Regions from separate parts of the Bradyrhizobium sp. CCBAU 11430 genome, predicted to be linked through region 3. Evidence: predicted binding sites of a transcription regulator. Region 3 holds the regulator's gene; each other region holds the start of a gene.

Region 1 (7,797 bases), on a different contig from region 3:
TCCGGTTTGCAGGCCCCAAGCCATTTGGCTTGCAGCGTCATGGTGGTATCGCGTCCCGCAGCGCCGGCGACACCGCCTTGTGCGTGCGAGGAGGTCTTCACCGTATAGGCCGAGTTGAAATCGCCCGTGATCTCGGCATGCGAGGTCGTGCTGACGCCGGCGACGCTGCACTCGGAATCGCTGACATAGCCGGTCGCGGTCTTCTTGATCTCCTGCTTGGCGCAGATCTGCTTGGCCATCGGGGAGACGTTGTTGCTCATCTCCTTGTCGACGGTCTCGTCGGTGCAGTGCTGCATGGTCATCTCGGGCACGGGCGAGCCGCTCGTGACCAGCTTCATCTCCCAAAGACCGGCCTTGCGCACCGGCAGGTCGTCGGCAAAGGCACCGCCTGCCGAAACCACGAGGCAAAGGGCCGAGCCGAGCAAAGCGAGTTTGCGCGTCATGTGAAAAGGCTCCCGGCTGAGAGAGTGCGGCGTTACGACAGCGCCTCAGTAGAGCGTGCGGATCGGCTGGTCGGCGGCGCCATAAGGCACCCAGCGGCAGGAGAACGAGATGTAACCGCCCTCATAGGCCTGCACCGCCAGGAATTTCACGACCTTGCCGTAGCGCGCGCAGTGATCGACCGCGGCCTGCCGGGCGTCGACCTGGGTGGCCATCGAATAGGCGATGATGCCGCCGGTGTCGTTGCCCTTGAACGGCGGCACATAGTCGGCGCGCGCCGACTGGCTCGCCATCAGACCCGAGACAACCAGGCTGGCGAGAAGACCCGCGGCCGCAATGATTCGCATTCCCGTCACTCCAATTGGCTGGTCGCCAGTTTACGGTGCCGGAAGGAAAGTGGAAAGAACCCAAGCCCTGCCAACCACGAAGTTGTGGTCAACTCCTGGCGAAGTGTTGCCGCGCTGCACTTGACCTCCCCCGGCCTTCGCGGCACCGTCCAACCTTCGCAAGACTTTAGCTGTCCGGATTGACCATGCGCGCCCCCCTCCTGAAATTGCTCCGCTATGCCGCTGTGCTCGGCCTCATGTTCGGAGCGATGTCGCTCGGTGAGGCCAGGGCCGCCAATCCGCTGGAGCTGAACTTCTGGCTGAGCGGACCGCGCTATGACGGCGCCGTCGCCGATTGCGACAGGGCGCTACCGACCATCGCTACCCAGTTCTGGGAAAAGGAAAGCACGTTCTGGAATTCCTCGTTGAGGATCACCGGCTTCTCCGCCGTTCGCGAGACCGCATTCCGGCCCTGGCAGTCCGACAACATTCCGCGCCGCTATTGCACCGGCGAGGCCATGCTCAATGACGGCAAGGTGCGCAAGGTGCACTTCTCGATCATCGAGGATGGCGGCTTCGCCGGCTATGGCAACGGCGTCGAATGGTGCGTGGTCGGGCTCGACCGCAACTGGGCCTACAATCCGGCCTGCCGCGCCGCCAAGCCCTGATCAGGAAGCCCTGATTAGGAAGCCCTGATTGGTCGCTCGAGGCGCCGAACGGCGGCCGCCGGAATTTTGTTCTTGAAATGTTCCCATCGCCTGCTAGGCTTCCTCGCACAGTCTAGTTGAGGGGCGTCGCCATGTTTCATTCCAGATTGCATTTGTTTTCCCGTCTCGTGATCTCCCTGACCCTTGCCGCCGGACTGGCCTTGCTCGCCGGCAGCGCAAGCGCCCAGGACAAGCGGCAGAACGCGCCCGGCGAATTCGACTTCTATGTGCTGTCGCTATCGTGGTCGCCCTCGTTCTGCGAGGAGGCGGCCGAGCGTGGCGGCCGCTCGCAGATCCAGTGCAGCGGTCGGCCCTACGCCTTCGTGGTGCATGGGCTGTGGCCGCAATATGAGAACGGCTTCCCGGAATATTGCCAGCGGCCCGCACCGCGGCTGAACCGCAGCATCGTCTCCTCGATGCTCGATTTGATGCCGGCGCCGGGCCTGATCTTCAACGAATGGGACAAGCACGGCACCTGCTCGGGCCTCGAGGGCCGCAGTTATTTCGAGACGATCCGCAAGGCGCGCGCTGCGATCAAGATCCCGACCGAATATCTCGATTTGCCGCAGGCCAAGTCCGTGGCGCCGGCGGAGGTCGAGGAAGCCTTCATCAAGGCCAACCCGGGACTGAGCAATGCCGCCGTCTCGGTCACCTGCAACCGGACGCGGCTGTCCGAGGTCCGTATCTGCCTCAGCAAGGACCTGCAATTCCGCGCTTGCGACGAGATCGAACGCCGCACCTGCCGCCGCGATCAGGTGACCATGCCGCCGATCAGGGGCGGATAGGCCGACTTCTCAGACCGTCATTCCGGGGCCGCGAAGCGCGAAGAATCCATTGTCCCGCATAGCCGGTGGCGAAATGAATTCCGGGCTCGGTGCTGCGCACCGCCCCGGAGAATGACGGCAGTTACTTTCATCGCGCGATGTCGTAACTCTCCGCCATGAATTATCGTCACGCCTTCCACGCCGGCAACTTCGCCGATGTCATCAAGCACATCGTGCTGGCGCGCATCATCACCTATCTGCAGGACAAGCCGGGGGCGTTCCGCGTCATCGACACCCATGCCGGCGCCGGCCTCTACGATCTCGACAGCGACGAGGCGCGCCGGGGCGGCGAATGGCTGACCGGCATCGCGCGGCTGATGCAGGCACGCCTGTCGAACGAGACCCTGGCGCTGGTACAACCCTATCTCGATATCGTCCGCGCCTTCAATCCGAAGGGTGAGCTCAAAGCCTATCCGGGCTCGCCGTTGATTGCGCGCGGCCTGCTCCGGCCGCAAGACCGACTCGTCGCCTGCGAGCTCGAGCCGAAGGCGCGGAAAGCGCTGATCGCCGTGCTGCGCCGCGACGAACAGGCGCGCGTGGTCGACCTCGACGGCTGGGTGGCGCTGCCGGCCTTCGTGCCGCCGAAGGAGCGGCGCGGCCTCGTGCTGATCGATCCGCCCTTCGAGGCCAAGGACGAGTTCGAGCGGCTGGGCGAAGCCTTCTCCACCGCCTTCGCGAAATGGCCGACCGGCATCTATGTCATTTGGTATCCCGCCAAGAACCGGCGTGCCACCGACACACTGGTCCAAACGGTGGCGCGGCTCGCAGCTGCAGCAAAGCCGCCGGGAAATTGTCTGCGCCTCGAGTTCAGCGTCGCGCCTCAGCTCGATGGCGGGGCTCTCGCCTCCACCGGGCTCCTGATCGTCAATCCGCCCTACACGCTGCAGGGCGAGCTCAAGACGATCCTGCCCGAGCTGGAAATGCCGCTCGGCCAAGGTGGTGCTGCCAGATTCCGATTGGAGGTGCCCAAGCCCTAGAGCCAAGAAGCCGTAACACTCCGGCATTCTTGGGAAAAATATGCAGGAGCGGTAGTCAATCTGCAGAGAACCGTATTATGCTGTTTCCGTGACTGGCTTTACGTTCCGCTTCCGCGAATGGTTGCGGCGGAGTGAAGGCCTAAGAAAGATCCGGCCGGACCGCCAGCGGTCCGCCCAAGGATGGCCAGCTCCCGGGCTCCGTAGTGCCCGGTCATGTCGTGACGTGAGTCTGCGTCGCGGCGGAGGAGCAATGAGGGGGAGTTTCCCGATGGCCATGACGGGAACGGTCAAGTTTTTCAACGGCGAACGCGGCTACGGTTTCATCAAGCCTGACGACGGCGGCCGCGACGTATTCGTACATATTACTGCTGTGGAGCGAGCCGGACTGAAGGACCTTGCGGAAGGACAGCGTATTACTTTCGAAGTCGAACCCGACAAGAAGGGGAAGGGACCGAAGGCGGTCAATCTGGTCATCCTGTCCTAGCGGGCCTGACGCACAACATTCGGCGCAATACTTGGCGCAAAAAATACCTGGCGCAAAAAATTCCCGGCCGCGAGCGGCCGGGAGGTTGTGGTCCGGTATTTTCTTCTTCAGCTATCAGAAACGATAGTTCACGCCTGCGCGCACAACGCTGGCGCTATAGCCGTTTGACACCCCTGTAATTGCGAACTGTGTCGTCGACAGATCGATGTAGAGATATTCCAGCTTGGCGCTCCAGTTGGGGGCCAGACCGACTTCCGCACCGGCGCCGATGGTCCAGCCGGCGGTGGTGTGCGATTCCGTCCAGCCGAAGGTCTGCGCACGCAGCTCGCCGAAGGCGAGGCCGGCGGTGCCATAGAACAGCACGTTGCTGAAGGCATAGCCGGCGCGGCCGCGCAGGGTGCCGAACCACGGATTGGAGAATTTCCACGGTGCGAAGGTGTCGTCGGCACCGGCGGCCTGGATGTCGCCCTCGACGCCGAACACAAACGGGCCATTCTGGAAGTTGTAACCGGCTTGCACGCCGCCGACGAAGCCCGACGGCTTCGAGGGGTTGTTGTCCACCGAGCCCCATTCATAGCCGATGTTGCCGCCGAGATAGGGGCCTGCCCAGCTATACGCGTTGAGCGGCTGGTTGACGGTATAGGGCGCGCGCTGACCGTAATTCATGTCGGCGGCCTCCGCCGAAGCTGTCCAGCCGGCGGCAACCAACGCGGCTGCGCCCACAACGAGCCTCTTCATCACACACTCCAACGCAACTGCCGTCACCGGTGCGGCGCCCGCGCCGCCGCGCCAGGCAAACCGCATGGTTACGGAACCACGACCTTTTCGGGTAAGATTTATCGAGAGTTTTAAGTTAAAGGGCTGTTAAGCCGGGTTACCGCGCTGTTAACAGGCTTAAGCAAGCGTTACCGGGAACTGCGGCGCCATCCTGTGCGTGCCGCACGGCCGGAACTTCAAATCGGCACCCCCAGCGCCTAAATTCGCTCCATGGTTCACGATTCCACCGACAATCCGGACGACCGCGCGCCCAAACCCGTGCTTGGCACCGCGCCGGACGTCCCAGCCGAGACGCCTCCGGATCTCGATCCCGCCACCAGCGGCGGCGATGACGAGGACGATGCGCGGCTGCCCGATATCCTGGAAGAGAGCGGCGTCGTCGGCGAAGGCCCGCTGGCGTCCGGCCATGAGGCGATCGAGCGCGCGGTCCGGCTCGCCCCGACCTCGCCCGGAGTCTATCGCATGCTCAATGCGAATGCCGACGTGCTCTATGTCGGCAAGGCCAAGAACGTCAAAAAGCGCCTCTCCAACTATGCGCGCCAGAATGCGCCACAGCCGGCCCGCATCCTGCGCATGATCGCGGCCACGGTGACCGTGGAGATCGTCTCGACCAACACCGAGACCGAGGCGTTGCTGCTGGAAGCCAACCTCATCAAGCAGCTGCGGCCGCGCTTCAACGTGCAGCTGCGCGACGACAAATCGTTTCCCTACATCCTGATCACCGGTGACCATTGGGCGCCGCAGATCCTGAAACATCGCGGCGCGCAGAGCCGGCCCGGGCGCTATTTCGGTCCGTTCGCCTCCGCCGGCGCGGTCAACCGCACCATCACGGCGCTGCAGCGCGCCTTCCTGATCCGCTCCTGCACGGATTCCTTCTTCGAGAGCCGCAGCCGGCCCTGCCTGCTCTACCAGATCCGCCGCTGCGCCGGCCCCTGCACCCGCGAGATCGACTTTCCCGGCTATACGACCCTGGTGCGCGAGGCGAGCGACTTCCTGTCCGGCAAGAGCCATGCGGTGAAGCAGGAGCTTGCGGGCGAGATGGAGAAGGCGTCCGGTGAGCTCGAGTTTGAGCGCGCCGCACTCTACCGCGACCGCCTCGCCGCTTTGTCGGCGATCCAGTCGCAGCAGGGCATCAATCCGCGCACCGTCGAGGAAGCCGACGTGTTCGCCATCCATCAGGAGGGCGGCTTCTCCTGCGTCGAGGTGTTCTTCTTCCGCACCGGCCAGAACTGGGGCAACCGGGCCTATTTTCCGCGCGCGGAGAAGACGTACACCCCCGAAGAGGTGCTCGGCTCCTTCCTTGCCCAGTTCTACGACGACAAGCCGCCGCCGAGGAACATCCTGCTCTCGCACGAGATCGAGGAGAGCGAGCTGCTGGCCAATGCGCTCTCGATCAAGGCCGGCCACAAGATCGAGGTCGCCGCGCCCAAGCGCGGCGAGAAGAAGGAACTCGTCGCCCATGCGCTGACCAATGCGCGCGAGGCCCTCGGCCGCAAGCTCGCGGACACCGCCACGCAAAGCCGCCTGCTCGACGCCATCGCCACGACGCTGAGCCTGCCGCATTCGCCCAAGCGCATCGAGGTCTACGACAACAGCCACATCCAGGGCACCAATGCGGTCGGCGCCATGATCGTCGCCGGCCCCGACGGTTTCGTGAAGAACCAGTACCGCAAGTTCAACATCAAGTCGGAAGGGATCACGCCGGGCGACGACTTCGCCATGATGCGCGAGGTGCTGGAGCGGCGCTTCAAGCGCCTGATCAATCCGCCCGAGGAAGGGGCGGCCAAAGCCAAGGACGACGATTTCCCGCAATGGCCCGATCTCGTCATCATCGACGGCGGCCGCGGCCAGCTCAACGCCGTGCGCGAGATCTTTGCAAATCTCGGCCTGACCCAGGTGTCGCTGATGTCGGTCGCCAAGGGACCGGACCGGGATGCCGGCCGCGAGACCCTGTTCATGCCGGAGCGTGAGGCGATCAAGCTGGAGCCGCGCGATCCCGTGCTCTATTTCATCCAGCGGCTGCGCGACGAGGCCCACCGCTTCGTCATCGGCTCTCACCGCAAGCTGCGCAAGAAGGATATCCGCGAGGCTGGTTTGCAGGAAATTCCGGGCATCGGCCCGTCACGCAAACGTGCCTTGCTGCATCATTTCGGAACCCTGAAGGAGATCGAACGGGCCTCGATCGCCGATCTCGGCAAGGTTCCGGGGGTCAGTGCCGAGAGCGCGCGCAGGATTTTCGAGTATTTCCATCCCCAGCCGGGATGAATTAAAGGGGGACCGCAGTCATATGATCGTCGTGTCCGCACCTCATTTGGGGCGCGGGACGGTTGACGTTCAGGCAGCAGCGGTATTGGTAGGACGGATGAACATCGCCACCACACGAGGGACGACCAGCCGCGCGATGTCCCTCCCCAACATCCTGACCTATGGCCGGATCGCCGCGATCCCGGTTGTCGTCGGATGCATCTATGCGCAGTCGATTCTGGATCAGCCGCTCTGGCTGCGCTGGGTGGCGGTGGCCCTCTTCATCGCGGCCGCGGTCACCGATTACCTCGACGGCTATTACGCGCGGATCTGGAATCAGCAATCGGCGTTCGGCCGGATGCTCGACCCGATCGCCGACAAGCTGCTGGTCGCCTCGTGCCTGCTGATGCTGGCCGCCGACGGCATCATCCATGGCTGGTCGTTGTGGGCCGCCATCGTCATCCTGTGCCGCGAGATCCTGGTCTCGGGCCTGCGCGAATACCTCGCCGCGCTCAGGGTCAGCGTGCCCGTGACCAAGCTTGCGAAGTGGAAGACCACGGTCCAGCTGGTCGCCATCGGCTTCCTGCTCGCGGGACCCGCCGGCGACGAGGTGGTGCCCGTCGTCTCGATGATTGGCCTCGCGCTGCTGTGGGCCTCGGCGATCGTGACTATCTACACCGGTTACGATTATTTCCGCGCCGGCATCCATCACCTCATCAAGGAGGACGAGGGATGAAGGTGAAATATTTCGCCTGGGTGCGCGAGCGCGTCGGCAAGGCGGAGGAGACCATCGAGCCGCCGGCGACCGTGCGCACCGTCGAGGAGCTGATCGCCTGGCTGTCCGGCCAGAGTGAGGCCTATGCCTACGCGTTCGAGAAGCCGAAGGTGATCCGCACCGCGATCGACCATGCCCATGTCAAATCGGATGCCGCGATCGCGGGCGCCCGCGAGATCGCGTTCTTCCCGCCGATGACCGGCGGCTAGGCCATGACTTCCCCTGTCGCCAGCTGCCCCGTC
Region 2 (7,797 bases), on a different contig from region 3:
TCAGTAAGTGACGGCTCGAAACGCAGGTAATTGAGGATCCAGATCAGCTGCAATTGACTGTTGGGTTCGGGGTCGAACCACAGTTCAATGAGATCGACCCCGTAATTCTTGCAGACCCAGAGCAGGGCACCGGCTCGATCCTGGCGCCTGATGAGGGGCGACTGACGCACGGGGACGCAATCCGACCAGTGCATTTGGTCGACCCACGTCCTGGACTCCCGCCAGCCGAGATAGCGGATGAGGTGGTCAGCCGTCGGAAGTGGCCCCGAAACGAAGCGATAGATGAACGGGATGACCATGTCGGCGCGATCGGCGAGGGCAAGACCGACGCCCGCCGAACTGGTCAGGATCACACGCTTCATCGTCGGCGCACCTCACCCTTACGCAAAACGAAACGGGCACTGACGACGTCGGCAACTCAACGTCTTCAGCGCCCGCTCCTCGCGAAAAACTTTCGCGTTAGGTCTTACTCGTCCGCCGGCTCCTCGCCGTCGGCGTCGCGCTCCGGCGTGCCGGCGAGAATTTGCTCGGCGATCAGGCCGGAGTTCTGGCGGATCGAGGTCTCGATCTTGGCGGTGATGTCGGGGTTGGCCTTCAGGAACGCTTTCGAGTTCTCGCGGCCCTGGCCGAGACGCTGGCTGTCATAGGAGAACCAGGCGCCTGACTTCTCGACGATGCCGGCCTTGACGCCGAGATCGAGGATCTCACCCATCTTGGAGACGCCCTCGCCGTACATGATGTCGAACTCGACCTGCTTGAAGGGCGGCGCCAGCTTGTTCTTGACGACCTTGACGCGCGTGGTGTTGCCGACAACTTCGTCGCGCTCCTTGATCGCGCCGATGCGGCGGATGTCGAGGCGGACCGAGGCATAGAACTTCAGCGCGTTGCCGCCGGTGGTGGTTTCCGGCGAGCCGTACATCACACCGATCTTCATGCGGATCTGGTTGATGAAGATCACCATGGTGTTGGACTTGTTGATGGAGGCCGTCAGCTTGCGCAGCGCCTGGCTCATCAGGCGGGCCTGCAGACCCGGCAGCGCATCGCCCATCTCGCCCTCGAGCTCGGCCTTCGGCACCAGCGCCGCGACCGAATCGATCACCAGCACGTCCACCGCACCCGACCGCACCAGCGTGTCGCAGATCTCCAGCGCCTGCTCACCGGTGTCGGGCTGCGAGATCAGGAGCTCGTCGATGTTGACGCCCAGCTTCCTCGCATAGACCGGGTCGAGCGCGTGCTCGGCGTCGATGAAGGCGCAGATGCCGCCCTTCTTCTGCGCTTCGGCCACCGTATGCAGCGCCAGCGTGGTTTTTCCTGAGGATTCCGGCCCGTAGATCTCGACGATGCGCCCCTTCGGCAGGCCGCCGATGCCGAGCGCGATATCGAGCCCGAGCGAGCCTGACGACACCGCCTCGATGTCCATGGACCGGTCGTTCTTGCCGAGCTTCATCACCGAGCCCTTGCCGAACTGGCGCTCGATCTGAGAGAGCGCGGCGGCCAGAGCTTTACTCTTGTCCATGGAAGATCCTTCGACGATACGCAGGGCAGTGGCGGACATTGGGTCGTGCTCCTTATGGCGAGGATTCGCGTGAGGGACAAACGATTGGCGAGGCGGCTCGTCGATAAAAGCAACGTACCCTATTTGTTCTAGGTTCGCAATATGTTCTTTTGCGGATTTGAGGCTTTGTCCGTGAGCATCGCCACGTCCCCCTCCCCATTCGCGTTGTGCACACAACTGGACAGACGCGGCTCCCGTTAATGGTCCTCAATGGGCCATCACCGCCCCAACCGTGGCCACTATCGGTGACGAGAACGCCGATTGCGCTCCCGCCTTCATCGCATGAAAAGGAGCGCGCCATGCTCAAGCGGCGACGTTTCAAGCAGCAGTTGACCCTTCAAGACCGGCTCTCCGCATGGGTGAAGCAGGTCCAGGAAGAGGCCGCCAGGCTTCCGCCCGGGCCCGAGCGGGACGCCCTGCTCAAGAAGGCCCGCCAGGCCGATGTCGCCAATCATCTGCACGACTGGGTCATATCCCCCGGGCTGCAACCGCCGAAATAGCAGGGCTGTCGCAACGTCATTCCCCGGCCGAAGCTGACGCTCATCAAAGACGCAGCCGCCGGCCGCCGTCAGAATTCCGCAATCCTGCGGCACCGAACCTTTTCGCGGTCTCGAGCCTTCTCCAGGATGGGACCGCAACTCTGGGGACCTCAGTCATGACGGACACCACGAACCGCGATACGATCAGGCGCAATCCCCTGCTGGAGGCGGCGCATGAGGAGCTGATGAAGTTCGAGCGCCAGGAAAACGAATTCCGCAAGAAGGACCGCCAAGAGCGCGCCGCCGAGCTCCACCTTCCCCTGAATGTAATCAAGATCCACTAGACCCAACCGGGGGCTTCCGAAGCCGACAAGAGAGCGTAGCGCGTTGACGGTATCGCCAAGTTTAAGCCATTGAAAGCACAACGGAACTTCCATGCAGCCTACTGTGCATGGGGTTGTTTTCCAGTTTTGCGGCATGCCCTGTACCCCCGTCATCCAGGGAAAGGCTGCCGCTCGCGTGCCTGTCCTTAAAGCAGCGCCAGCAGCACGAGGCCGATCACCAGCACCACGAAGCCAGCCGCTGTCGCGGCGGCGAATGACCGCTCTACGTTATCCATGATGCCACCCCGTGGTCGGCGTGCCACGTTTCCCCCATGGCTGCGCCGAACGCTGTGGAATCTTGCCGACCGGTGTGTCCGCAGTTGTGCGAACGGATGTCGAAATTGGGACCGGTGCGGGGCCAGTCTGCGGCCTCGGCGTTGAGTCCGGAAATCTGACGCCTGTCAGGCTGCCGTAAGCGGAGCCGGCTAGGATGATGCCGCTATGGTGTTGCAGCCCAGCACCTCAGCCTCCAATAACTTTTTGCCCCGTCTGGCTCTCCCCAGGCGGGGCTTTTTCATGCCTGCCGGGCGGTTCGCGGGTCCCGCTCCTCCTGCGTCAGGAGCAGCGAGAAGGCGCGGATCGCGGGCGCAGCCAGCAGCACGATCGGCAACATCGCGGCCCATGCGATCAGCCACGACACCATCCAGTGCCCGACGAAGCTCATCGCGCTGCCTGCGGGCAAGCTGGCGATCCCCGCCGCGATCAGCGACGTCAGCCCGGACTGGATGATGCCGAAGACGAAATGACTGTAGCGGCGGGGAATGCCCAGCATGACGACCCTTGCTGTTTTTGCCATCGCCAGACCAAGCAAGGCATATGCCGCCGCTTGCAGGGAAACCGGTAACCCCTCCGCGGGCCCCCGCGGCCCGTCCGATCGGCGTACCGACGCAGCCGGGTGCAGCCCAGGAACTTTGTTCATGGTCGGAGAACCACGGGTATGCGACAGCCTCACTGTCTCACGGACCGGCGTCTTTCGAGAGCCGGCTTCGCCTGTTTCGGGGCAGGCGCGCTTTCGAGATACCCCCGAACTATCTAGGGCTTACCGACAAAATTTGCTTGTCTCCGGAATATTGGCACGTCGAACATGTTTGCAGTCATGGAGAGTGAATCGTGGGAGGTCGCCATGAATCACAGGGGCATCGAGTTCACCGTCGCCAAGACGGCGATTCCCGGAATCTGGCAGTGGCAGTTCCGCATTGGCGAGCAGGTCAAGACCGGCGAGACCGAGACGAAAATCGACCTGTTGGCGATCCGGCGCGTGCAGCTGCGTATCGACCGTGAGCTGAAGCGATCGGCCGGGCGGCGTGAACCGGCCGGATGAAAGTCGGCATCGGATGGCGCCTTCTGCGCCCGCTGCACCACGGCTGGCGGTTGCGGCGGAACATCATCCGTAGCCGCCCGGAATTGATCTGACGGTCGTTTGGGATTGGACTGCGCGCGCCCATGGCCTTGGGGGCGAGGCCATCACGCGCGCGATCGGTGCCAGCTATGCCGTTGTATTTCTTTCGGATCCGGAATGGAAGTTACTCCGGCTGCGCCGATCAGGCGACGGAATTTGCCGATCGCAATTCGGCCTGGAAAGAGATGACCAATGTCTGCGCCGACATGACCGCAGGCATTGCCCGCAAGCTCCAGGAAAATTCCGAATGGCACATGGAGCTGCTGGACGAGACCAAGGAGCCCGTGTTCCGGATCCGCATCGTTGCCGAAACCCTCGACTAGCAAGCTCTCCGGATCAAGCTTTAGATTGTTGTTTGAGCATGATCTTTTCGGAAAACCGCTGAGCACTTTTCCGGATCATGCTCTAGTCCGCGCTGGGCAGCCGCCGCATGGTGAATTCGATATCGCCGCCGGGCAGCTCGCGCCAGCTCTCGACAACGCTCATATAGCCGGCCTTGGGGTAGCGGGCGAAGAAGGCCTGCGCCCTTTCCCGCGCCGCCGCGCGCGGCAGCGTGAAGGTCTCGCGCAGATAGCCGTCCCGAACCGCTTGGCCCGGCTTGCCGGCGATCTTGCGCCGGCGCGCCATCCGCTCGGCGAGATCCCGCGGACGGTCGGCCATGTCCTCCTCCTCTACGCACTACGCTCAGCCCAATGTAGGGCGTGAGCCGGGTGAAGAGGAGTCCCGTCCGAAAAGCGTTGCACCGCCTCCCGAACGGAGCTGGGTCAGTTGGCGGCCGTGCCGCTCGTCAGTTGGCGGCCGTGCCGCTCGTCAGTTGGCGGCCGTGCCGCTCTTGGACTTCTTCGGCGCGCTGGTTGCGGCCGAGGCCTTCGGCGCCGCCGGCTGCTTCGGCGGATCGGAGCGCATGCCGCCCCAGGGATCGTTGGAGGTCTTGGAATCCGGGATCTTCTTCAGCGTTTCCTTGTAGGCCTTGTCACGCTCGGCTTCCGCGGCCTTTTCCTCGGGGGTCTTGCTCGGGGCGTCCTGCAGCAAATTCAGATTGGGCATTTGCGCATAGGCAGGTCCCGCCAGCACGGCCAGCACCGCGGCCAAACGGAAAAGCTTCATCGTCTACTCCTTGATCATCCATGGAGGCACGGATCGCCCGTGCCTGGTCATCCTTGTCGCGGCCGGTCGCGACCGCCGAGGCCGTCCGGGCCCGCTAGAGCCGATCCGATCTGCACGATTTCGGCGCGTGCAGCCAGTCGTCCCAGATCGGACCGCATTTGGTGCAGCCGCTCAGCGCCAGGCCGAGCGCGGCCATGCAAAAGACGAGGACACACCGACGCAACATCAGCCACCCATACCCCGAGCAAGCCATCATATCGGGCCAAGTCAGGCATTTTCAAGCCGACGGGACCGGCGCCAGACCGGGTGACTTTGCCGCGCCGATGCGCGCACAATGGGCCGAAACATCCGGCAATACAGGAGAGCGCGCCAGCAATGCAAATGCAGCCAGACACCGAATTCGGCCTCTCCGACGCCAGACGCATCCTCGGCGAGGTTTTTGCGCCCTGGGTCCAGGATCTCAATCTCGCCGTCGAGCGCCTCGAGCACGTGCAGCCGGCGGATGCGCCGGACTGGCAGCCGGGCGCGCTGCTGCGCATGCCGTTCTCGGAGCGGCTGTGCCGGAACGGCGGCGTGGTCTGCGGCCAGGCCCTGATGGCGCTCGCCGACACCGCGATGGTGATCGCGATCCTGGCTGCCAATCGCGGCTACCGCCCGATGACCACGGTCGACCAGACCACGCATTTCATGCGCGCAGTGTCCTCGTCGGACGTGCTGGCGGACGCGCGCGTGGTGCGGCTCGGGCGCACCATGAGCTTTGGCCGCGTCACGCTGCTCTCGGCCGCCGACAACAAGCCGGTCGCGATGGTATCGAGCGCGTTCGCGATGCTGCCGGGCTGAGCAGCATCTCAAAAGAAGAGAGCCGCGTGGGCGTAAAGCGCACCGCGGCTCTCCATCACGATCGTGTCGAAGCAAGAGACCGAAGCGCGATTGCATCCTCGCTTCGGTCCGCACGCTTCATGACTTGCCGGGATTATTTTCCGAGCACTTCGTCGGCCGCGGTGACGATGCTGGCTGTCGGATTCTTTCCGCAATAGGCACCGAACTTCTTGGCGTTCTCGATGAACACGTCGGTGTCGATGATCGCGTTGTCCTCGTCGCCCTTGTACCAGCCGTCCATCCAGGTCAGCACGACCTGGATATTGTCTTCGCCGCTCTCGAGGAACTGCTTGCAGCTCATGGTCGAGAGGTCCCACTTGACGGCGTGGGCGGGCATCGACGACAGCGAGAACGCGGCGGCGAGCAAAATCGAAAGCGTGGTCTTCATCAGTATCTCCATTGGCGCGTAGCGCCACAAAAGAAAAGCGTGTGAGGAAAGTCGGCGGAGAGACTCTCCGCGTCAACGTCGTAAACGAAGTCTGAAGCGCTGTGCAAGTAGCGCCAGTATTGAGTTTAGTTCAACGTAATTTCTATGCACTACTTCACAATCAACATGATGGACCAATGCGGATGATCGAGAAGCGTGAAGCGCAGCGGTACCGTGTTTTCAAGGGTGGAACGATCACCTTTGAAAGCAGCGGCATTCCCTGCACTGTGCGAAACATGTCAGCGGGCGGCGCGGCGATCGACCTCGACACCCCCGTCACATTGCCGCAATCGTTCACGCTATCGATCGCGCGCGACGATTTCGTCCGGAATTGTCGCACAGTTTGGCGCAGTGACAAGCGCGTCGGCCTCGCCTTCGTGCAATAGCGCGCTCGATGTGAACGAACGTTCGCATCGCATCCACAACACGATTATGATTGCGTGATACGACGACGGCGACGCCAGCGCAGGCTTGCGATCACGAGCGCGGCGATCCCGATTCCGATCACTGCGGATGCCCCAAAAAATCGTCCACCGGGACGATCGATGGTGCGCGACCACAATGTCGGCGCCTCGCCCGGCCGCGCCAGGCGGAACGCAACCACGCTGTCGCCGATCGAGGTGCCAGCTTCGGAGTGGCCGCCGGCGCCGATCGCGACATATTGCTCGCCCTTCCACAGATAGGTCATGGGATTGGCGACGCCGGGCACCGGCAGCCGTCCCTGCCACAGCTCCTTGCCGCTTCGCGCATCGAAGGCACGCAGATAAGCATCCATCGCGCCGGTGAAGACGAGACCGCCCGCCGTGACCGCCAGTCCGTTGACGAGAGGCGCGCCCCAGGGCAGCGGCGCGCCGAGCGGTGCCAGATCTTCGGTGGTGCCGACCGTCGAGCGCCAGAGGATCTTGCCGGCCTTCAGATCGACCGCAACCATCTCGCCCCAGGGCGGCTTGTTGCAGAGCAGACCGAGCGGCGACATCGCCACCGCGCGCGACATCGCAAACGGCGCGCCGCGCTGCTGGCCGAAATCATGACCCGGCGGCGGGTTGTACCCGGCGGCCTCCGCGCGCGGGATCAGCCTGATGAGATGAACGGCGCGCCCGGTGTTGGCGTAGAGAATCTGCCGGACCGGATCGAAGGCCGCGCTGCCCCAGTTCACGCCGCCGCCGGTGAAGGGAAACTCCAGCGTGCCCCGCACGGAAGGCGGCGTGAACAGACCCTCGTTGCGCGCCTCCGTGAACTGGCGCTCGCAGGACGAGCGGCGCAGTTCCGGCAACGGCGAGAGCGCGTCGTCGGTCGAGATCGTCTGCGACGTCAGCGCCGGCATATGCGTCGGAAACGGCTGCGTCGGCGACAACGCCTCCCCGTCCGCGCCGCCCTGCGGCACCGCGCGTTCTTCCACCGGCCAGACCGGCTTGCCGGTATCGCGGTCGAGCACGAAGACAAAACCCTGCTTGGTCGGCTGGATCACGACGTCGCGCTGGCCGTCACCGGCATCGAGGCGCGCGAGCGTCGGCTGCGCCGCCAGATCGTAATCCCAGACGTCGTGATGCACGGTCTGGAATGCCCAT
Region 3 (7,797 bases):
GCGGTGCGCGCACTGCTGGCCTTGATCCCGGGACTGGCGGCCGGCTTTGCCATCAAGAAATGGTCGGCGGCCGCAGCGCTGGTGGCGGCTGCGTTCTATCTGCTCTTGTCTGGCGCGGAGGTCGCGACGCAACGTTCGTTCTTCATGACGGCGGTGGTGCTGATCGCCGTGATGGTCGATCGCCGCGCCATCACCTTCCGTACGCTCGCGGTGGCGGCGCTGATCGTGCTCGCGGTCGCGCCGGAAGCGCTTGTGCATCCGAGTTTCCAGATGTCCTTTGCCGCGACGCTCGGTCTCGTCGCGCTGGTACAGATCGGCATGCCGAACCTGTTTGCCTCACCCGATCATTCGGCGACCGCGCGCGTCGCGATGTGGGGCGGCCGCGAGATCGCGATGCTATTCCTGGCCTCGCTGATCGCCGGGCTTGCGACCACGCCCTACGCCGCCTTCCACTTCCACCGCGTCACGCCCTACGGCGTGCTCGCCAATCTCGGTGCGATGCCGGTGGTCTCGGCGCTGGTGATGCCGGCGGGGCTGCTGGGATTGCTCGCAGCGCCGTTCGGGCTCGACGGCGTGTTCTGGTGGCTGATGGGGATCGGCATCGACTGGATGGTCGCGGTCTCGCGCTGGGTGGCGGCATTGCCGGGCGCGGTCGGCCGCATCCCGGCGTTCGGCATCGCGCCGCTGATCGCAGCGAGCCTGGGGGTCATCGTGATGGGCCTGTTGCGTACGCCGTTGCGCTGGGGCGGTGCCGTCGTGCTGCTGGTTTCCATCGGCTGGGGGCTGTCGGTGCGCCAGCCCGATATCCTGATTGCCGGGGACGGCGCGAGCGTCGCGGTGCGGGGCGGGGACGGGCGTTTGCATCTGATCAGGGCAGGCAAGGACAATTTCGTGCTGAGGGAGTGGTTGGCTGCCGACGCCGATCCGCGCGATGCCGGCAGTAGCGCGCTGGCGAGCGGCATATCGTGCGACGAGTCGGGCTGCGTAACGCCGCTCGCAGACGGACGGCTGGTCGCGCTGGCCTCGCGCATCGACGCGTTGGCGGACGATTGCAACCGGGCTGCACTGGTGGTGACGTCAAGGCCCGCGCCGCCCGTTGTGCGGCGATGGTGGTGGATCGGCAGCGGCTCGCTCGCCAGGGCGCGCTGGCATTGACCCGGCGTGGCGACGGCTTTTCGGTTCAGGCGGTGAGGGCAAGAGGCACGAACCGCCCGTGGTTACCGGCCGGTGCGGGCGAAGGTGACTTCGACGGCAGCCTTGCGCAGAAGGCGGCTCCCCGCAGCCGCGACGCAACGCCATCGGAGACCGACTTGCAGGCCGACGATTGACGCCATCGATTACAGATACCAGGCCAGCACGGCTTCGAGCTTTGCCTTGCCGATGACCGGCAGGGCCACCATTCGGCTCAGCCCGGCTGCGCAGGCCTCAGAGCCCGCGATCGAGCCGTCATGAGTGAGATCGTCGTTGAGCGCGGGCATGCCGGCGGCCCAGGCGCCGCCGATGCTGCCTTCGCCCCTGGCAATGGAATTGGCGGCATAGCGGGCGGCAAGGTCGGTCTGCGCGCTGCAATCGCCGGCGCGAAAGACCAGCGCCGAACGGGCCTCGTTCGGGACCCAGATCTCGAAGCGTCGCGCAATCGGCGTTGCCTGAGCGGAGAGGAAAGTCAGGACCCAGGTTTGGTCGGTGCCGGTTCGGTAGGGCACGCCGACACCCAGATTGATCCCGACCTTGGCTGCGTCCTCCCAGCGCAGGAAGCTCTTGGCGTCGTGCAGGTCCTTGATGATCAGCGGCAGGCCCGCCTTCCAGGTGCGTCCGGGAAGTCCGAAGCCGCGAGGAAATTTAGTGTGGCGCGAGTTGAATTCGAACATGTCCGCCGCGCCGTAATAGCCGTCGACGAGGCCCATCTCGTGGGAGAGATCAGGATCGTTGTGCCAGAGTTCGATCGCGCCGACATGCGCCTCGTCGTCGCCGCAGAACAGCACCATCACGGCTTGCAGAAATTCGCCTGCAAACACCGGCACCGCCACGCCGCAGGTGAGGCCGGCGGCGACGGCCTGATCGGTCCGCTTGAAATAGGAGTTGGCGAATTTCGTGAGGATGACGGGATGGCCGCAGGCCCAGGCCTTGCCCGGAAGCCCCTCGTCATATCCGAAGTGCAGCTCTTCGCTGACGGCCTTGAACGCGGACAGCCCTTCATCGTAAAGGCCACCGCCGAATTCCAGCCGCATGCGCGTCCGGTCAGGCACCCAGAGTTCAACGACGCGAATAAAGGTTTTCATCGAGCGTGTCCGCCGCCTCAGACCACGACAGCATCGGTCATTTGGCTGCGGAGCGGAGGTTCAAAATTCAGGCAGGACGGCCCAAACTTCATGCGGCGACGAGGTGCGGCGGCGCTCGCCGATCGAATTTCGTGAAACAAAAACCCACCGGGCTCGCCGGCATCGGCCGGCGACGGCATTTCAATCCTGGCCCCGGACCCGCCGGGCCGGAGGGCGTCAGCCGATCGGCAGTCGCGTGACCGTCGGGCGACTGTCGGCGATGATCTGCGGCTTGTGCTCGCGCTCGCCGATCGGCTGGGTCACCGGCAGTTGCAGCACGGTTGCGCGCTGGCCCTCGACGAGCTGCGTCACCAGCACGGATTTGCCGTCCGGGAATTCGATCGCATCATGATGGCGATCGGGAATGTGCGGATCGATCTTGCCGAACTTGCCGACGCGGGAGTTGACGGTGCGCGTCCAGATCCAGCGGTTGTCGTAACGGACGTTATCGGCGAAGGCGAGCTCCGTTCCCGGCAGCAGGCAGACCGCGACGGAGAGATCGGCTTCGGAGGCGAAGCCGCGCGTCGAGGTGCCGCGGAATGTTGTCGTGACGATCGTCTCGCCGACTTCTGCGGGGCGCGTCGCGACGGCATGCAGGCTGTAGTCACACATCGGGTGCTCCTCTATGCAGAGATAGCGACCCGCACCCCTTTTGGAGGCGCAGGCCCCTACCAGAGTGGAAGCACGTGACGGTCTGCTTGGTTGTAGGCAAATCTGCGGCTGGGATCCGCGAGCCCCGATCACATTATCTTTTCCATCTTTTCCGAATTCGATAGGAACAAAGTCGGCTTCCGTGCATTTGGCAGGCGCGCGTCAACGACCGGCGAAACCAGCCAGCCCGAGTATCGTCAGCTCGGCTGCGTGCGCGCTGCATTGCGGTTGTTGCGGATTTTCTGGATCACGGCCGTGTCCTAGCCGACATGATGATGCGACCAGCGTTGCTGCGGCTGCGCTCAAACGATCCGGCGCATTTGGGCTGTCCCCCTCGAACTCGCAAGGCCGCGAAGCGATGTTGCTTCCCGCGGCCTGCCGAGGATGTCGCGAAAGGGGGAGGGGCCGGACAATCTGTGCAGAACCAGAAAGACTATCCAGCCGGAGCGGACCATCATCCGCTCCAATCTCTGATCGGCGATGCCGACCGAAGGCGCGCGCGAGGCGCTGAAGACTCCGGTATCAGTACTTGCGGTAAAGCCCGATCAGCTTGCCCTGAATCTTCACGCGGTTCGGCGGCAGGATGCGCACCTCGTAAGCGGCATTGGCGGGCTCCAGCGCGATCGAGGCGCCGCGGCGGCGGAAGCGCTTGAGCGTGGCTTCCTCGTCGTCGATCAGCGCCACCACGATGTCGCCGGTATCGGCGCTCTCGTTGCGCTGGATCAGCGCCATGTCGCCGTCGAGGATGCCGGCCTCGACCATGGAATCGCCGCGCACTTCGAGCGCGTAATGCTCGCCGGAGCCGAGCATGTCTGGAGGCACGCTGATGGTGTGGCTGCGGGTCTGCAACGCCTCGATGGGGGTGCCGGCCGCGATGCGGCCCATCACGGGCACCGCAACGGGCCGCTCGCCCTCGTCCGCGGACGGGCTGGAGCTCGCGCGCAGCTTGCCGAGATTGCCCTCGATGACGCTTGGCGTGAAGCCGCGTCGGTTGCCGGCGGCAGCTTGGAGCTCCGGCAGCTTGATCACTTCGATGGCCCGGGCGCGGTTGGGCAGCCGGCGGATGAAGCCGCGCTCCTCGAGTGCGGTGATCAGGCGGTGGATGCCTGACTTCGAGCGCAGGTCGAGCGCATCCTTCATCTCGTCGAAGGACGGCGGCACGCCGCTTTCCTTCAAGCGTTCGCTGATGAACCGCAGAAGCTCGTATTGTTTGCGCGTTAACATCTCGACCAAAGTCCCCCGGTTGATGTCGTTCGATTCCGAGACGATGAGTTCAGCGATAAGCCGCTACATCCTCGAAACAAATCATGAACGGACACTATATGTTCGATACATGTTCCGCAACTGCTTAATTTACCGTGAACAGAGCGAAACTCGCCGAATGCGTGTGGCCGCGCAGTTCAGACGGGGAGCCGCAGCACTTCGCAGGGGCTGCCGGCCTCGGCCTTTGGCGCAAGCGGTGCGCGCACGAGAAGTACCTGTGCTGCAGCAAGATTCGCAAGCAGAGAGGAGTCTTGATGGCTGACGGGAAGGGCGACGAGCGTGCCGTCGTCGCGCGGCTCCAGGCGCGCGCGCAGATAATCCTCGCGCTGGTCATTGGCGCCGAGATCGCGGCCCAGCACGGCGCGCTCGCGATGGTGATGAATCACCGAACGGCCCGACAGCGCGCGAATCAGCGGCACCATGAACAGGAAGGCGCACACGTAGGACGACACGGGATTGCCGGGCAGGCCAATGACTCCCATCGTCCCTAAGCGTCCGTGCATCATCGGTTTGCCGGGCCGCATCGCGATCTTCCAGAACGCCAACGCGATGCCTTCGTCCTTCAGCGCCTGCTGGACCAGATCGTGGTCGCCGACCGATGCGCCCCCGGTCGTGACCAGGACGTCGGCGCCGCTTTCGCGCGCGCGGCGGATGCCGGCGGTGGTGGCCTCCAGCGTATCGGCGGCAACACCGAGGTCGATGGTCTCGGCGCCCTCGCTGCGGGCGAGCGCGTGCAGGGCATAGCCGTTGGAATAGACGATCTGGCCGTGCCCGGGCGTTGAGCCCGGCATCACCAGTTCATCGCCGGTGGCGAGGATCGCGACCTTCGGACGACGGCAGACGGCGAGTTGCGGGTGATTCATTCCAGCGGCGAGGGCGAGATCGCGCTCTGTCAGACGGGTTCCCTTGCGCAGGAGGACGTCACCCTCGCGGAAATCAACGCCGGCGGGGCGGATGTGCCGACCCACGATCGCGGCTTCCTTGATCGTTATGTGCTTGCCCTCGGCGATCGTGTCCTCCTGGATCACGACTGCGTCGGCGCCGTCGGGAACGACGCCGCCGGTGAAGATCCGCACGGCTTCGCCGGCGCCGACCCTTTCCGTGAACGGACGGCCCGCTGCGACCTCACCGATCATCGTCAGCCTGGAATCGATCGTTGCCGCATCGGCCGCGCGCACGGCGTAGCCGTCCATCGCCGACATCGCCTGGGGCGGTTGGGTGCGCCGCGCAGCGACGTCCTGCGCGAGCACGCGATGGTAGGCTTCGTCGAGTGAAACCATCTCTGCAGGCAGCGGCTCTGCACCCGCCAGCACCGCAGCAAGGGCGTCGGAAACCGGCATCAAGGCCACGGCGAAACTCCTGCTCGGCACGTTCGGACGAAATGTTCCGACAGTCTTCTAGCCGAGCGCGGGGGCAGAGGCAAAAATGCGGAGCGGGCACGATTTATCTTGCCGCTTTCCGGCCCTGGATCGAAGGCAGGCTCAGGCTCAGGCTTGGCGTGGCATGATCCAGAGAACGAGGCCGATCGGCAGGAGGGTGGCGATGGATGACGAGTGCCACGGCCGGCATCGCTCAACTCCCGCTCGGCCGGTCCGGCCCGTCGTCCAGCGCGACGTCGGGAGCCTTCGGCCCTTGATCCTTGTCGGGCAGCGGATCGGCCTGGGATTTCAGGTCGGCGGCCTTGCTGATCAGCTTGGCGGAAAGGTCAGAATCCGAGGTGGTTCTTGCGAATTCAAGCAGGAGAGAGGCTTGCTTGGTGAGATAGGTTTTGCCCAGCACGTCCATAAGTCCGGTGTAGAAGTCCCAACGGACTCAAGAGTCCGGAAGGGGCCATTCCGTTCCCGGAACTCCGTACAAAAATGCACAAAGCGCTCTGGTTCCTCATTTTGGGCAAAATTGGCTCCGGGAGGGCTGCCCCGACGTTGGCGCCTCCCGATGAGCGGAGATCGTCAGATGCCCAATGCCTTCAAGGCGTTCTCGACGTCGCGCGGCGACGTCACATGCACCGCCGTCAGCCCGCGCGACCGCGCGCCTTCGATGTTCTCGGCGAGGTCGTCGAAGAACACGATACGTGCTGCGGGCACGCCGATCGCGGCGACGACATGGTCGAAGGCTTCCGCGTCGGGTTTGCGCAGGCCGATGCTGGACGACAGATACAGCGCGCGGAAATGGCCGAGCAGTTCGCCATATTCCTTCGAGAAATAGTCAACATGCGGCCGGTTGGTGTTGGAGAAGGCATAGAGCGGCATCTGTTTCGCCGCGCGCGGCAGCAGCTCGGCGATATCAGGCATCTCGCCGGCGAAGATCGCGTTCCAGCCTTCCAGGAACTGGGCGTCCGAAATGCCGATGCCGAGCGAAGCACGCAGCGAAGCGAAATAGTCCTCGTCGCTGATCTTGCCGACCTCGTGCAGCCGGTAAGCCTCGTCACGCACATAGCGCGCGACGATGGCCTCGGGCTGGCAGCCGGCATGTCCCGCCCAGCAGGCGATCGCCTTGGAGAAGTCGATGTCGAGCACCACGCGCCCGAGATCGAACAGCAGCGCATCCGCGCTGCCGGGAGAGAGCGATGTCATTACGTCCTTTTCACTCAGTATCGATACGGATCGTGGTCGAACAGCGGGAATGCGCTGAACACGCTCGGCGCGTTGGTGGCGGTCGCCGGATGCAGGCAGGATTTGTCGACCTCGGCAAATGACGTGGCGCCCAAAAGGCCGAGGCAGCGCAGCACCTCGTCCTCCAGCAGCTCCAGCATCCGCGCGACGCCGGCCTCGCCAGCCGCCGCCAGCGCCCAGCATTGCAGCCGGCCGATCCCGACCAGGTCCGCGCCCGCCGCGATCGCCTTGACGATGTCGGTGCCGCGACAGATGCCGCCATCGACCATGATCTTGGCGCGGCCCTTCACGGCCTCGACGATCTCGGGCAGCACATGCATGGCGCCGCGGCCATGGTCGAGCTGGCGGCCGCCATGGTTGGAGACGTAGATCCATTCGACGCCGTGATCGACCGCGATCTGGGCGTCCTCGGCGGTGGCGATGCCCTTCAGGATCAGCGGAATCCTGAACTTGTCCTTGATCATCTTCACGGTCCGCCACTCCAGGCCCTTCTGGAAATCGCCGCCGGTGGCACGCAGGCGGCTCTCGCGAACGTAGCGCTTGGCGATGTCACGCTCACGACGGCTGTAATGGGCGGTGTCGACGGTCAGGCAGAAGCCGGCATAGGCGTTCTTCTCGGCCCGGCTGACGACATCCGCGACAAAGGCATCGTCGCCGCGGACATAGAGCTGATAGAGCCGCAGCGCATCGGGTGCGGCTTCGGCGGTCTGCTCCAGGCCTGGCTCGGACACCGAGCTCAGCATGTGCGCCGCGCCGAAGGTGCCGGCAGCGCGCGCGACGCTCGCCGCGCCATCCGGGTCGAAGATCTCGAGCGCGCCGACGGGGGCGAGCACCACCGGCAGGCGCATTTTGCGGCCGAACTGCTGAACCGAGCCGTCGACCTTTCGGACGTCGCGCAGCACCCGCGGCCGGAAGGCGATCTCGTCCAGCGCCATGCGGTTGCGGCGCATCGT
Region 4 (7,797 bases), on a different contig from region 3:
GTACTCGTAGGACAATGTCCGCTTGCCATAGCCGTTGACGGAGACGGTCAGCACGACCTGCTCCTGCGCCGACATCTCGGCGTAACGCTCCTGCGCGAGCTGGAAGCTGCCGGAGGTCTCCTCGGCCTCGGCGTCCACGGCGGCGTCTTCGGCCGCAGCTTCGCCGGCGACGGCGCGGCGCATCTTCAGGTAGGCCGAACGCTCGTCCGAGGTGGTCTCGACATGGCGCAGGATCGCCAGCGAGATCACCTTGTCGCCTTCGCCGAGCGCGATTCCGCGCACGCCCATCGAGGTCCGCCCGGTGAACACGCGCACATCGGGGACCGGGAAGCGGATGCACTGGCCGCCGGCGGCGGTCAGCAGCACGTCGTCGCGCTCGGTACAGATCTGCACGTCGACGATCGACTCGCCGTCGTCGAGCTTCATGGCGATGATGCCGGAGCGGCGGACGTCGACGAAGTCCGACAGCTTGTTGCGCCGGACGTTGCCGCCCGTGGTGGCGAACATCACGTCGAGGTTGCCCCAGGTGGATTCGTCCTCCGGCAGCGGCATGATGGTGGTGATGCGCTCGCCCTGCTCCAGCGGCAGGATGTTGATCAGCGCCTTGCCGCGCGCGTTCGGCGCGGCCATCGGCAGACGCCAGACCTTCTCCTTGTAGACCTGGCCGCGCGAGGAGAAGAACAGGACCGGCGTGTGCGTGGAGGCCACGAACAGGCGGCTGACGAAATCCTCGTCGCGGGTCTGCATGCCGGCGCGGCCCTTGCCGCCGCGGCGCTGGGCCCGGTAGGCCGACAGCGGCACGCGCTTGACGTAGCCGGCATGGGACACCGTGACGACCATGTCCTCGCGCTGGATCAGGTCCTCGTCCTCGACCTCGCCTTCCTGCTCGATGATGACGGTGCGCCGCGGTGTGGCGAACTCGGCCTTCACCTCGGCAAGCTCGGTCTTGATGATGCCCAGCACGCGCTCGCGCGAGCGCAGGATGTCGAGATAATCGGCGATCTCGCCGGCAAGCTTGTCGAGCTCGTCGCGGATTTCATCGCGGCCGAGCGCGGTGAGGCGCTGAAGGCGCAGATCGAGAATGGCCCTGGCCTGCTCCATCGACAGCCGGATCGTGCCGTCCGCGCTGATGCGGTGACGGGGATCGTCGATCAGGGTCAGCATGTCCTCGACATCCCGGGCCGGCCAGTCGCGCGACATCAGGGTGTCGCGCGCGGTGGTCGGGTCCGGCGAGGTCCGGATCACGCGGATCATCTCGTCGATATTGGCCACCGCGATCGCGAGACCAACCAAAATATGGGCGCGATCGCGCGCCTTGGCGAGCAGGTACTTGGTGCGACGCGTGACGACCCGCTCACGGAAGTCGACGAAGATCGCGAGCAGGTCCTTCAGATGCATGATCCGAGGACGGCCGCTGTCGAGCGCCACCATGTTGACGCCGAAGCTGGTTTGCAGCGGCGTGAAACGGTACAGCTGGTTCAGCACCACATCCGGCACGGCGTCGCGTTTCAACTCGATGACGACGCGGTAACCGTCGCGGTCCGATTCATCGCGCAGGTCACCGATGCCCTCGATCTTCTTTTCCTTGACCAGCTCGGCGATGCGCTCGACCATCGTCGCCTTGTTCACCTGGTAGGGGATCTCGGTGATGATGATCGCCTCGCGCTCCTTGCGGATGGTCTCGATCGCGACCTTGCCGCGCATGACGACCGAGCCGCGGCCGAGGTGATAGGCCGCACGGATGCCCGCGCGTCCGAGAATGACGCCGCCGGTCGGGAAATCCGGTCCCGGCACGATGTTGATGAGCTCGTCGATGGTGAGCGCGGGGTTGTCGATCAGCGCGACGCAGGCGTCGATGACCTCGCCGAGATTGTGCGGCGGGATATTGGTGGCCATGCCGACCGCGATGCCGCCGGCGCCGTTGACGAGAAGGTTCGGGAACTTGGCCGGCAAGACCGACGGTTCGGTCTCGTTGTTGTCGTAGTTCGGCTGGAAGTCGACGGTGTCCTTGTCGATGTCGGCCAGCAAAGCCAGCGCGGCCTTGGTCAGGCGCGCTTCGGTGTAACGATAGGCAGCCGGGGGATCGCCGTCGACCGAGCCGAAATTGCCCTGGCCGTCGATCAGCGGCACCCGCATCGAGAAGTCCTGCGCCATGCGGACCATGGCGTCGTAGATCGACTGGTCGCCGTGCGGGTGGTACTTACCGATGACGTCACCGACCACGCGGGCGGATTTGACGTACTTCTTGTCGGGCGTGTGCCCCTGCTCGTTCATCGAGAACAGGATGCGGCGGTGCACCGGCTTCAGACCGTCCCGGGCATCAGGCAGCGCCCGCGCCACGATCACGCTCATGGCGTAGTCGAGATAGGACTTCTTCATCTCCTCGAAGATGGAGACGGGGCGAATATCCGAGGGTTGCGCCGGCTGGTCGCCGGGCTTGTCGTCGTCGTCAGCCAAGGGGAAATCCGGTGAGGTTTTAGCTGGGAATCATATAGCGCATCGAGACCCTGATAACCACCCTCGCAGGCTTCAGGGAAGCGCTTTTTCCGCTTATTTTTCCAACAACTTACGGCCTTACGGAGAGCGTCTCGGAGGGACCCGGAACAGGCCTTCCGAAATCACCTCCGGGACCTCGTCAATCGCGCGGCCGGCGCGCGCCATCGACGCGATTGCTCTGGCGCAATCCGAGTTCAACCCAAACATGAATCGGGCCCGGAAATCCCGAGCCCTTTCTGCCGATTAGTAAGGTTTGCTGACACGAAATGGGAAGGCGCCGCTCAGCCGGCCTGCGCCCCCTCATCGTCCGGTCCCTGCTCAGAACGGGATGTCGTCGTCCATGTCGCTGTTGCGGCCACCGCCGCCGGCGGCCACGGGACGGCGCGGTGCGCTGCTGACGGGTCCGGAGGAGCCGAAATCGCCGCCCGGCTCGTCGCCGAAGCTGCCGCCTCCGCCGCCGCCGCCACGGCCGTCGAGCATCGTGAGCGTCGAGTTGAAGCCCTGGAGCACGACCTCCGTCGAGTATTTCTCGACGCCGCTCTGGTCGGTCCATTTGCGGGTCTGCAGCGCGCCCTCGATGTAAACCTTCGCGCCCTTCTTCAGGTACTGCTCGGCGACCTTGCAGAGCCCTTCATTGAAAATCACGACCCGATGCCACTCGGTCTTTTCCTTGCGCTCGCCGCTGTTCTTGTCGCGCCAGGTCTCGGAGGTCGCGATGCTCAGATTCGCGATCGGCCGCCCGTCCTGGGTGCGGCGGATTTCAGGATCCTTGCCGAGATTTCCAACCAGAATGACCTTGTTGACGCTTCCCGCCATCGCCGCTCTCCACTCCGAATGCCACTGAATTTCCTAAGGCCGAGCGCACTGCCCGCGTTCCTCTGCGCCCTGTTAGGGCGACCCTATACGCTTGCAGGGGCTGCTCAGCCCGTCACCCCCAAGGTTATCCCCACATATAGCACCGACCGGCGGTCTGTTCCAGATTTGTTCCTGCAGAAATCGCCGCCAAATGTGGAGACGGGATGGCGTCTAAATGGCGCTGTGATGGCAATTGGGATGGAACCAAATCGGGTTCCCGTGAACGACAAAAATCACTTAACATTCATTAAGTTAGAGGTAGGTCGATTACACCCAACTGTTGCACTCCGGGCACGGACTCTGCCGCAGAATCGAGCTATCGTCGTGCCTGGAATTGATGCAATGGGCCTCGCGCCTGATAGTCCGCCTTGGGGAACTCAGAGAGGCGGACACGACTGGGGAGATTACAGTGAAGAAGATTTTGATTGGCTTTGCCGGCGCGGTTGCGCTGACCCTCTCGGCTCCGGCCGGTGCTGCGGATCTCGCAGCGCGTCCCTATACAAAGGCGCCGGTGGCGCCCCCCGCTCCGATCTATACCTGGACCGGCTTCTACGTCGGTGTGCAGGGCGGTGGTGCCTGGGGCCGCAGCGACGAAACCTTCTTTGGCGGTCCTAATACGGCGATCTTTGCTGGAAGTCAGAACTACGACACCACCGGCGGCTTTGTCGGTGGCGTGGTCGGCTACAACTGGCAGGCTGCCAACTGGGTGTTCGGCATCGAGGGCGACTATCACTGGGCTGACATCAACGGTCGTTCGGCCGAGATCAATGCCGGCCTCGGCGACACCTATTTCACGAGAATCCGCGGCTTCGGCGACATCAAGGGCCGTCTCGGCTACTCGACCGGCCCCGCTCTCTTGTTCGTCAGCGGCGGCGCTGCAGTCGGCGACATTCAGCATCGCTACGATGGCATCCCCGGAAACGTCTTCATCCAGAACAACACCCGCTGGGGTTGGACCGTCGGCGCCGGCGCGGAATACATGTTCGCTCCGAACTGGTCGGCCAAGGTCGAATACAACTACATCGATTTCGGCAAGAGCACGATTCAGTACAGCCCCGTCGTGACCAACCGGTCCGAGTGGACCGATACCGTCCACACGGTCAAGGCAGGCGTGAACTATCACTTCAACTGGGGTGCGCAGGGCGTCGCGCGGTACTGATATCCCTCTGACATCATTGACGTCTAAGGCCGGCCTCGCGCCGGCCTTTTTCGTTTGGCGCGACATGAACGAGGGCAATAAGTCAGCAACCATCACCTTTTCGACCGCTGTGGCTTTTCGGAGACACAACTTGCGGCTTTGGTGGTGTAAGTACGGCGTCAGTTGGGCCGTTGAGTCCGCTGCCCTTCCGGTCAGGAAGGCAACAACAGAAACTGGGACTGGGATTAGTTGAAAATGAAGAAGGTTTTGTTGGCTTCGGCCTGTTTGTTCGCTCTCGCTGCGCCCGCCTCGGCGGCCGACCTCGCAGCCCGCCCCTACACCAAGGCTCCGATCGCTCCGGCAGCTGCCGTCTACAACTGGACCGGCTTCTACCTCGGTATCGTCGGTGGCGGCGCCTGGGAAAACGCTTCCGGCGACCCGAAGATGAAGGGTGGCTTCGTCGGCGGCACCGCCGGCTACAACTGGCAGGCCGGCAACGTCGTGTTCGGCATCGAGGCCGATGGTTCCTGGGCTGACGTCAGCGCCTCGGCGACCGCTCTCGGCATCACCGTGTCGTCCAAGACCGACGCGCTCGGCACCGTCCGCGGCCGCATCGGCTGGGCCGTCAACAACGTGCTGTTCTACGGCACCGGTGGTTACGCCTGGATCGACAACAAGGTCAGCGTCAGCGCGCTCGGCGTGACCGTCTCCGACAGCAAGTTCCACTCGGGCTGGACCGTCGGCGCCGGCGTCGAGGCGTTCTTCGCTCCGCAGTGGTCGGTCAAGGGCGAGTACCTCTATCGCAGCCTCGGTGGCGAGACCTACTTCTCCGGTCTCGGCGCTCCGATCACCACCGGCACGCTCAACTTCCACACCGTGCAGGTCGGCGTGAACTACCACTTCGGCGCCCCGGTGGTTGCCAAGTACTAAGCTACACTTCAACGCCTCGCGTTACGAAAGGCCGGCCTCGCGCCGGCCTTTCTGTTTTTGCGCGCCACAACCGGCTCGCTCGCGTTTTCGGAGAGATGTGGCGCCCGGGTGACACAACCTTTGGCTTTAATGGTGTAAAGCAGTGACATTAGTCGGGTCATAGGTCCGCTGGCTCTCCGCTTTCCGGAAGGTCAGAAAGAGAAACGGAACTGGGGAATGGATATGAAGAAGCTTTTGCTGGCTTCGGCCGGTTTGTTCGCACTCAGCGCGTTGGCACCGGCCTCGGCGGCCGATTTGGCGGCCCGCCCCTACACCAAGGCTCCGGTCGCGCCGATCGCGATATACAATTGGAGCGGTTTCTACATCGGTATCAACGGCGGCGGCGCCTCGAGCCGCAATTGCTGGGACGTCAACAACATCTTCGGTGTTGCGGGTCCGGACACGGCTGAAGGCTGTCACAATGCGACCGGCGGCGTCGTCGGCGGACAGGTCGGTTATCGCTGGCAGTCGGCCAACTGGGTGTTCGGCCTTGAAGCCCAAGGCGACTGGGCCAACCTGAAGGGCTCGAATACGAGCGTGGTGCTTGGGCCGCTGGTCAACCAGACCAAGATCGACGCGCTTGGCCTGTTCACCGGCCAGGTCGGCTATGCCTGGAACAACGTGCTCTGGTACGTGAAGGGTGGCGCGGCCGTCACGCACGCCAAATATAACGGCCTGCTGGGCGGCGTGGTCCTCGACAGCGCAAGCGAGACGCGCTGGGGTGGCGCGGTCGGCACCGGCATCGAATTCGGCTTCGCACCGAACTGGTCCGTGGCGATCGAATACGACCATCTGTTCATGGGCAAGCGCAACAACTCGTTCACGATCCTCGGCGTCAACGACCGTATCGATCGGATCAAGCAGGACGTCGACATGGGCACCGTCCGCCTCAACTACACTTTCGGCGGCCCCGTGGTCGCCCGGTATTGATCTGAAGTCCTGATCGCTACCGACGTCCCATCGTCACGAAAGGCCGGCCTTGCGCCGGCCTTTTTGTTTTCGCGGCAGCTTCCCGCGCAGTTCCGCACAGCAACTGCTGCCAGATGCCGCCAGCGCGCCAACATTCCGTTGACGATTCGCAAGTCCCACTGGAAATCCGTCTCCGTTCTTCCTACGTTCGCTGACAACCCCATCGGCGCCGATCCCGGTTCCGGGCGAGCGCGCCTTTTTTATTGGCGCGGTCGCGCACCCATGGGATTCCTTGAGGGCAACTCGGATGGATGAAGTGATCAAGGCGAAGCGCCAACAACAGAACGCGGGCTCCAGCCTGCGCGCAATTACGATCCGTGGCGCGCGCGAGCACAACCTCAAGAACATCGACGTCGAGATTCCCCGCGACAAGCTGGTGGTGTTCACCGGGCTCTCCGGCTCCGGCAAATCCTCGCTCGCCTTCGACACCATCTACGCCGAGGGCCAGCGCCGCTACGTCGAATCGCTGTCGGCCTATGCGCGCCAGTTCCTCGAGATGATGCAGAAGCCTGACGTCGACCAGATCGACGGCCTGTCGCCGGCGATCTCGATCGAGCAGAAGACGACGTCGAAGAACCCGCGCTCCACCGTCGGCACCGTCACCGAGATCTACGACTACATGCGCCTGCTCTGGGCCCGCGTCGGCGTGCCCTATTCGCCGGCCACGGGCCTGCCGATCGAAAGCCAGACCGTCTCGCAGATGGTCGACCGCGTGCTGGCGCTGCCCGAGGGCACCCGCCTCTATCTGCTCGCCCCCGTCGTGCGCGGTCGCAAGGGCGAGTACCGCAAGGAGCTCGCCGAATGGCTCAAGAAGGGCTTTCAGCGCGTCAAGATCGACGGCACCTTCCACGAGCTTGCGGAAGCGCCTGTTCTCGACAAGAAATTCCCGCACGACATCGACGTCGTGGTCGATCGTATCGTGGTGCGCGCCGACATCGGCCAGCGCCTCGCCGAGAGCTTTGAGACCGCGCTGAAGCTCGCCGAAGGCCTCGCCGTCGTCGAATTCGCCGACGCGCCGGCGGCGGCTCCCGCCGAGGAAAAGAAGAAGACCGCCAAGATCCACGACAAGAGCGGACCCGAGCGCATCCTGTTCTCGGAAAAGTTCGCCTGCCCGGTCTCCGGCTTCACCATCCCCGAGGTCGAGCCGCGCCTGTTCTCGTTCAACAACCCCTACGGCGCGTGTCCGGCCTGCGGCGGCCTCGGCGTCGAGCAGCATGTCGACGAAGACCTCGTCATCCCCGACAAGGAGCTCGCCATCGGCAAGGGCGCGATTGCGCCCTGGGCCAAATCGTCGTCGCCCTATTACGTGCAGACGCTGACTGCGCTCGGCAAGCACTACAAATTCACGCTGACCACCAAGTGGAAGGACC

Evidence for each region. Region 3 encodes LexA, which represses DNA repair genes until DNA is damaged. Its sites were predicted from a motif close to TGTTCNNNNTGTGTTCNG; they were not measured.
Region 1: the regulator LexA is predicted to act here: its motif matches at 1,503-1,520, upstream of XI04_RS32415 (ribonuclease T2 family protein).
Region 2: the regulator LexA is predicted to act here: its motif matches at 1,648-1,665, upstream of recA (recombinase RecA).
Region 4: the regulator LexA is predicted to act here: its motif matches at 3,468-3,485, upstream of XI04_RS17780 (single-stranded DNA-binding protein).

The regions. Positions count from the first base shown of each region.
Region 1 is NZ_LBJV01000071.1:244,082-251,878, forward strand. Features, by position in the region: gene XI04_RS32400 (DUF3617 domain-containing protein) at 1-443, opposite strand, end outside; gene XI04_RS32405 (hypothetical protein) at 489-788, opposite strand; gene XI04_RS32410 (hypothetical protein) at 974-1,435, shown strand; gene XI04_RS32415 (ribonuclease T2 family protein) at 1,567-2,259, shown strand; gene XI04_RS32420 (23S rRNA (adenine(2030)-N(6))-methyltransferase RlmJ) at 2,415-3,275, shown strand; gene XI04_RS32425 (cold-shock protein) at 3,544-3,759, shown strand; gene XI04_RS32430 (outer membrane protein) at 3,874-4,497, opposite strand; gene uvrC (excinuclease ABC subunit UvrC) at 4,747-6,801, shown strand; gene pgsA (CDP-diacylglycerol--glycerol-3-phosphate 3-phosphatidyltransferase) at 6,899-7,516, shown strand; gene moaD (molybdopterin converting factor subunit 1) at 7,513-7,764, shown strand; gene XI04_RS32450 (molybdenum cofactor biosynthesis protein MoaE) at 7,768-7,797, shown strand, end outside.
Region 2 is NZ_LBJV01000060.1:116,508-124,304, forward strand. Features, by position in the region: gene XI04_RS20320 (hypothetical protein) at 1-362, opposite strand, end outside; gene recA (recombinase RecA) at 467-1,555, opposite strand; gene XI04_RS20330 (hypothetical protein) at 1,855-2,055, shown strand; gene XI04_RS20335 (hypothetical protein) at 2,211-2,378, shown strand; gene XI04_RS20340 (DUF2798 domain-containing protein) at 2,932-3,189, opposite strand; gene XI04_RS20345 (hypothetical protein) at 3,541-3,738, shown strand; gene XI04_RS20350 (DUF6894 family protein) at 3,906-4,139, shown strand; gene XI04_RS20355 (hypothetical protein) at 4,222-4,476, opposite strand; gene XI04_RS20360 (hypothetical protein) at 4,627-4,923, opposite strand; gene XI04_RS20365 (PaaI family thioesterase) at 5,299-5,763, shown strand; gene XI04_RS20370 (HdeA family protein) at 5,897-6,190, opposite strand; gene XI04_RS20375 (PilZ domain-containing protein) at 6,367-6,615, shown strand; gene XI04_RS20380 (pyrroloquinoline quinone-dependent dehydrogenase) at 6,660-7,797, opposite strand, start outside.
Region 3 is NZ_LBJV01000050.1:27,204-35,000, forward strand. Features, by position in the region: partial or broken gene XI04_RS13690 (ComEC/Rec2 family competence protein) at 1-1,328, shown strand, start outside; gene XI04_RS13695 (GAF domain-containing protein) at 1,338-2,279, opposite strand; gene XI04_RS13700 (hypothetical protein) at 2,496-2,930, opposite strand; gene lexA (transcriptional repressor LexA) at 3,492-4,193, opposite strand; gene XI04_RS13710 (molybdopterin molybdotransferase MoeA) at 4,370-5,581, opposite strand; gene XI04_RS13715 (hypothetical protein) at 5,805-6,011, opposite strand; gene XI04_RS13720 (HAD-IA family hydrolase) at 6,182-6,805, opposite strand; gene XI04_RS13725 (alpha-hydroxy acid oxidase) at 6,820-7,797, opposite strand, start outside.
Region 4 is NZ_LBJV01000057.1:51,284-59,080, reverse strand. Features, by position in the region: gene gyrA (DNA gyrase subunit A) at 1-2,457, opposite strand, end outside; gene XI04_RS17780 (single-stranded DNA-binding protein) at 2,815-3,312, opposite strand; gene XI04_RS17775 (outer membrane protein) at 3,761-4,510, shown strand; gene XI04_RS17770 (outer membrane protein) at 4,745-5,419, shown strand; gene XI04_RS17765 (outer membrane protein) at 5,642-6,388, shown strand; gene uvrA (excinuclease ABC subunit UvrA) at 6,675-7,797, shown strand, end outside.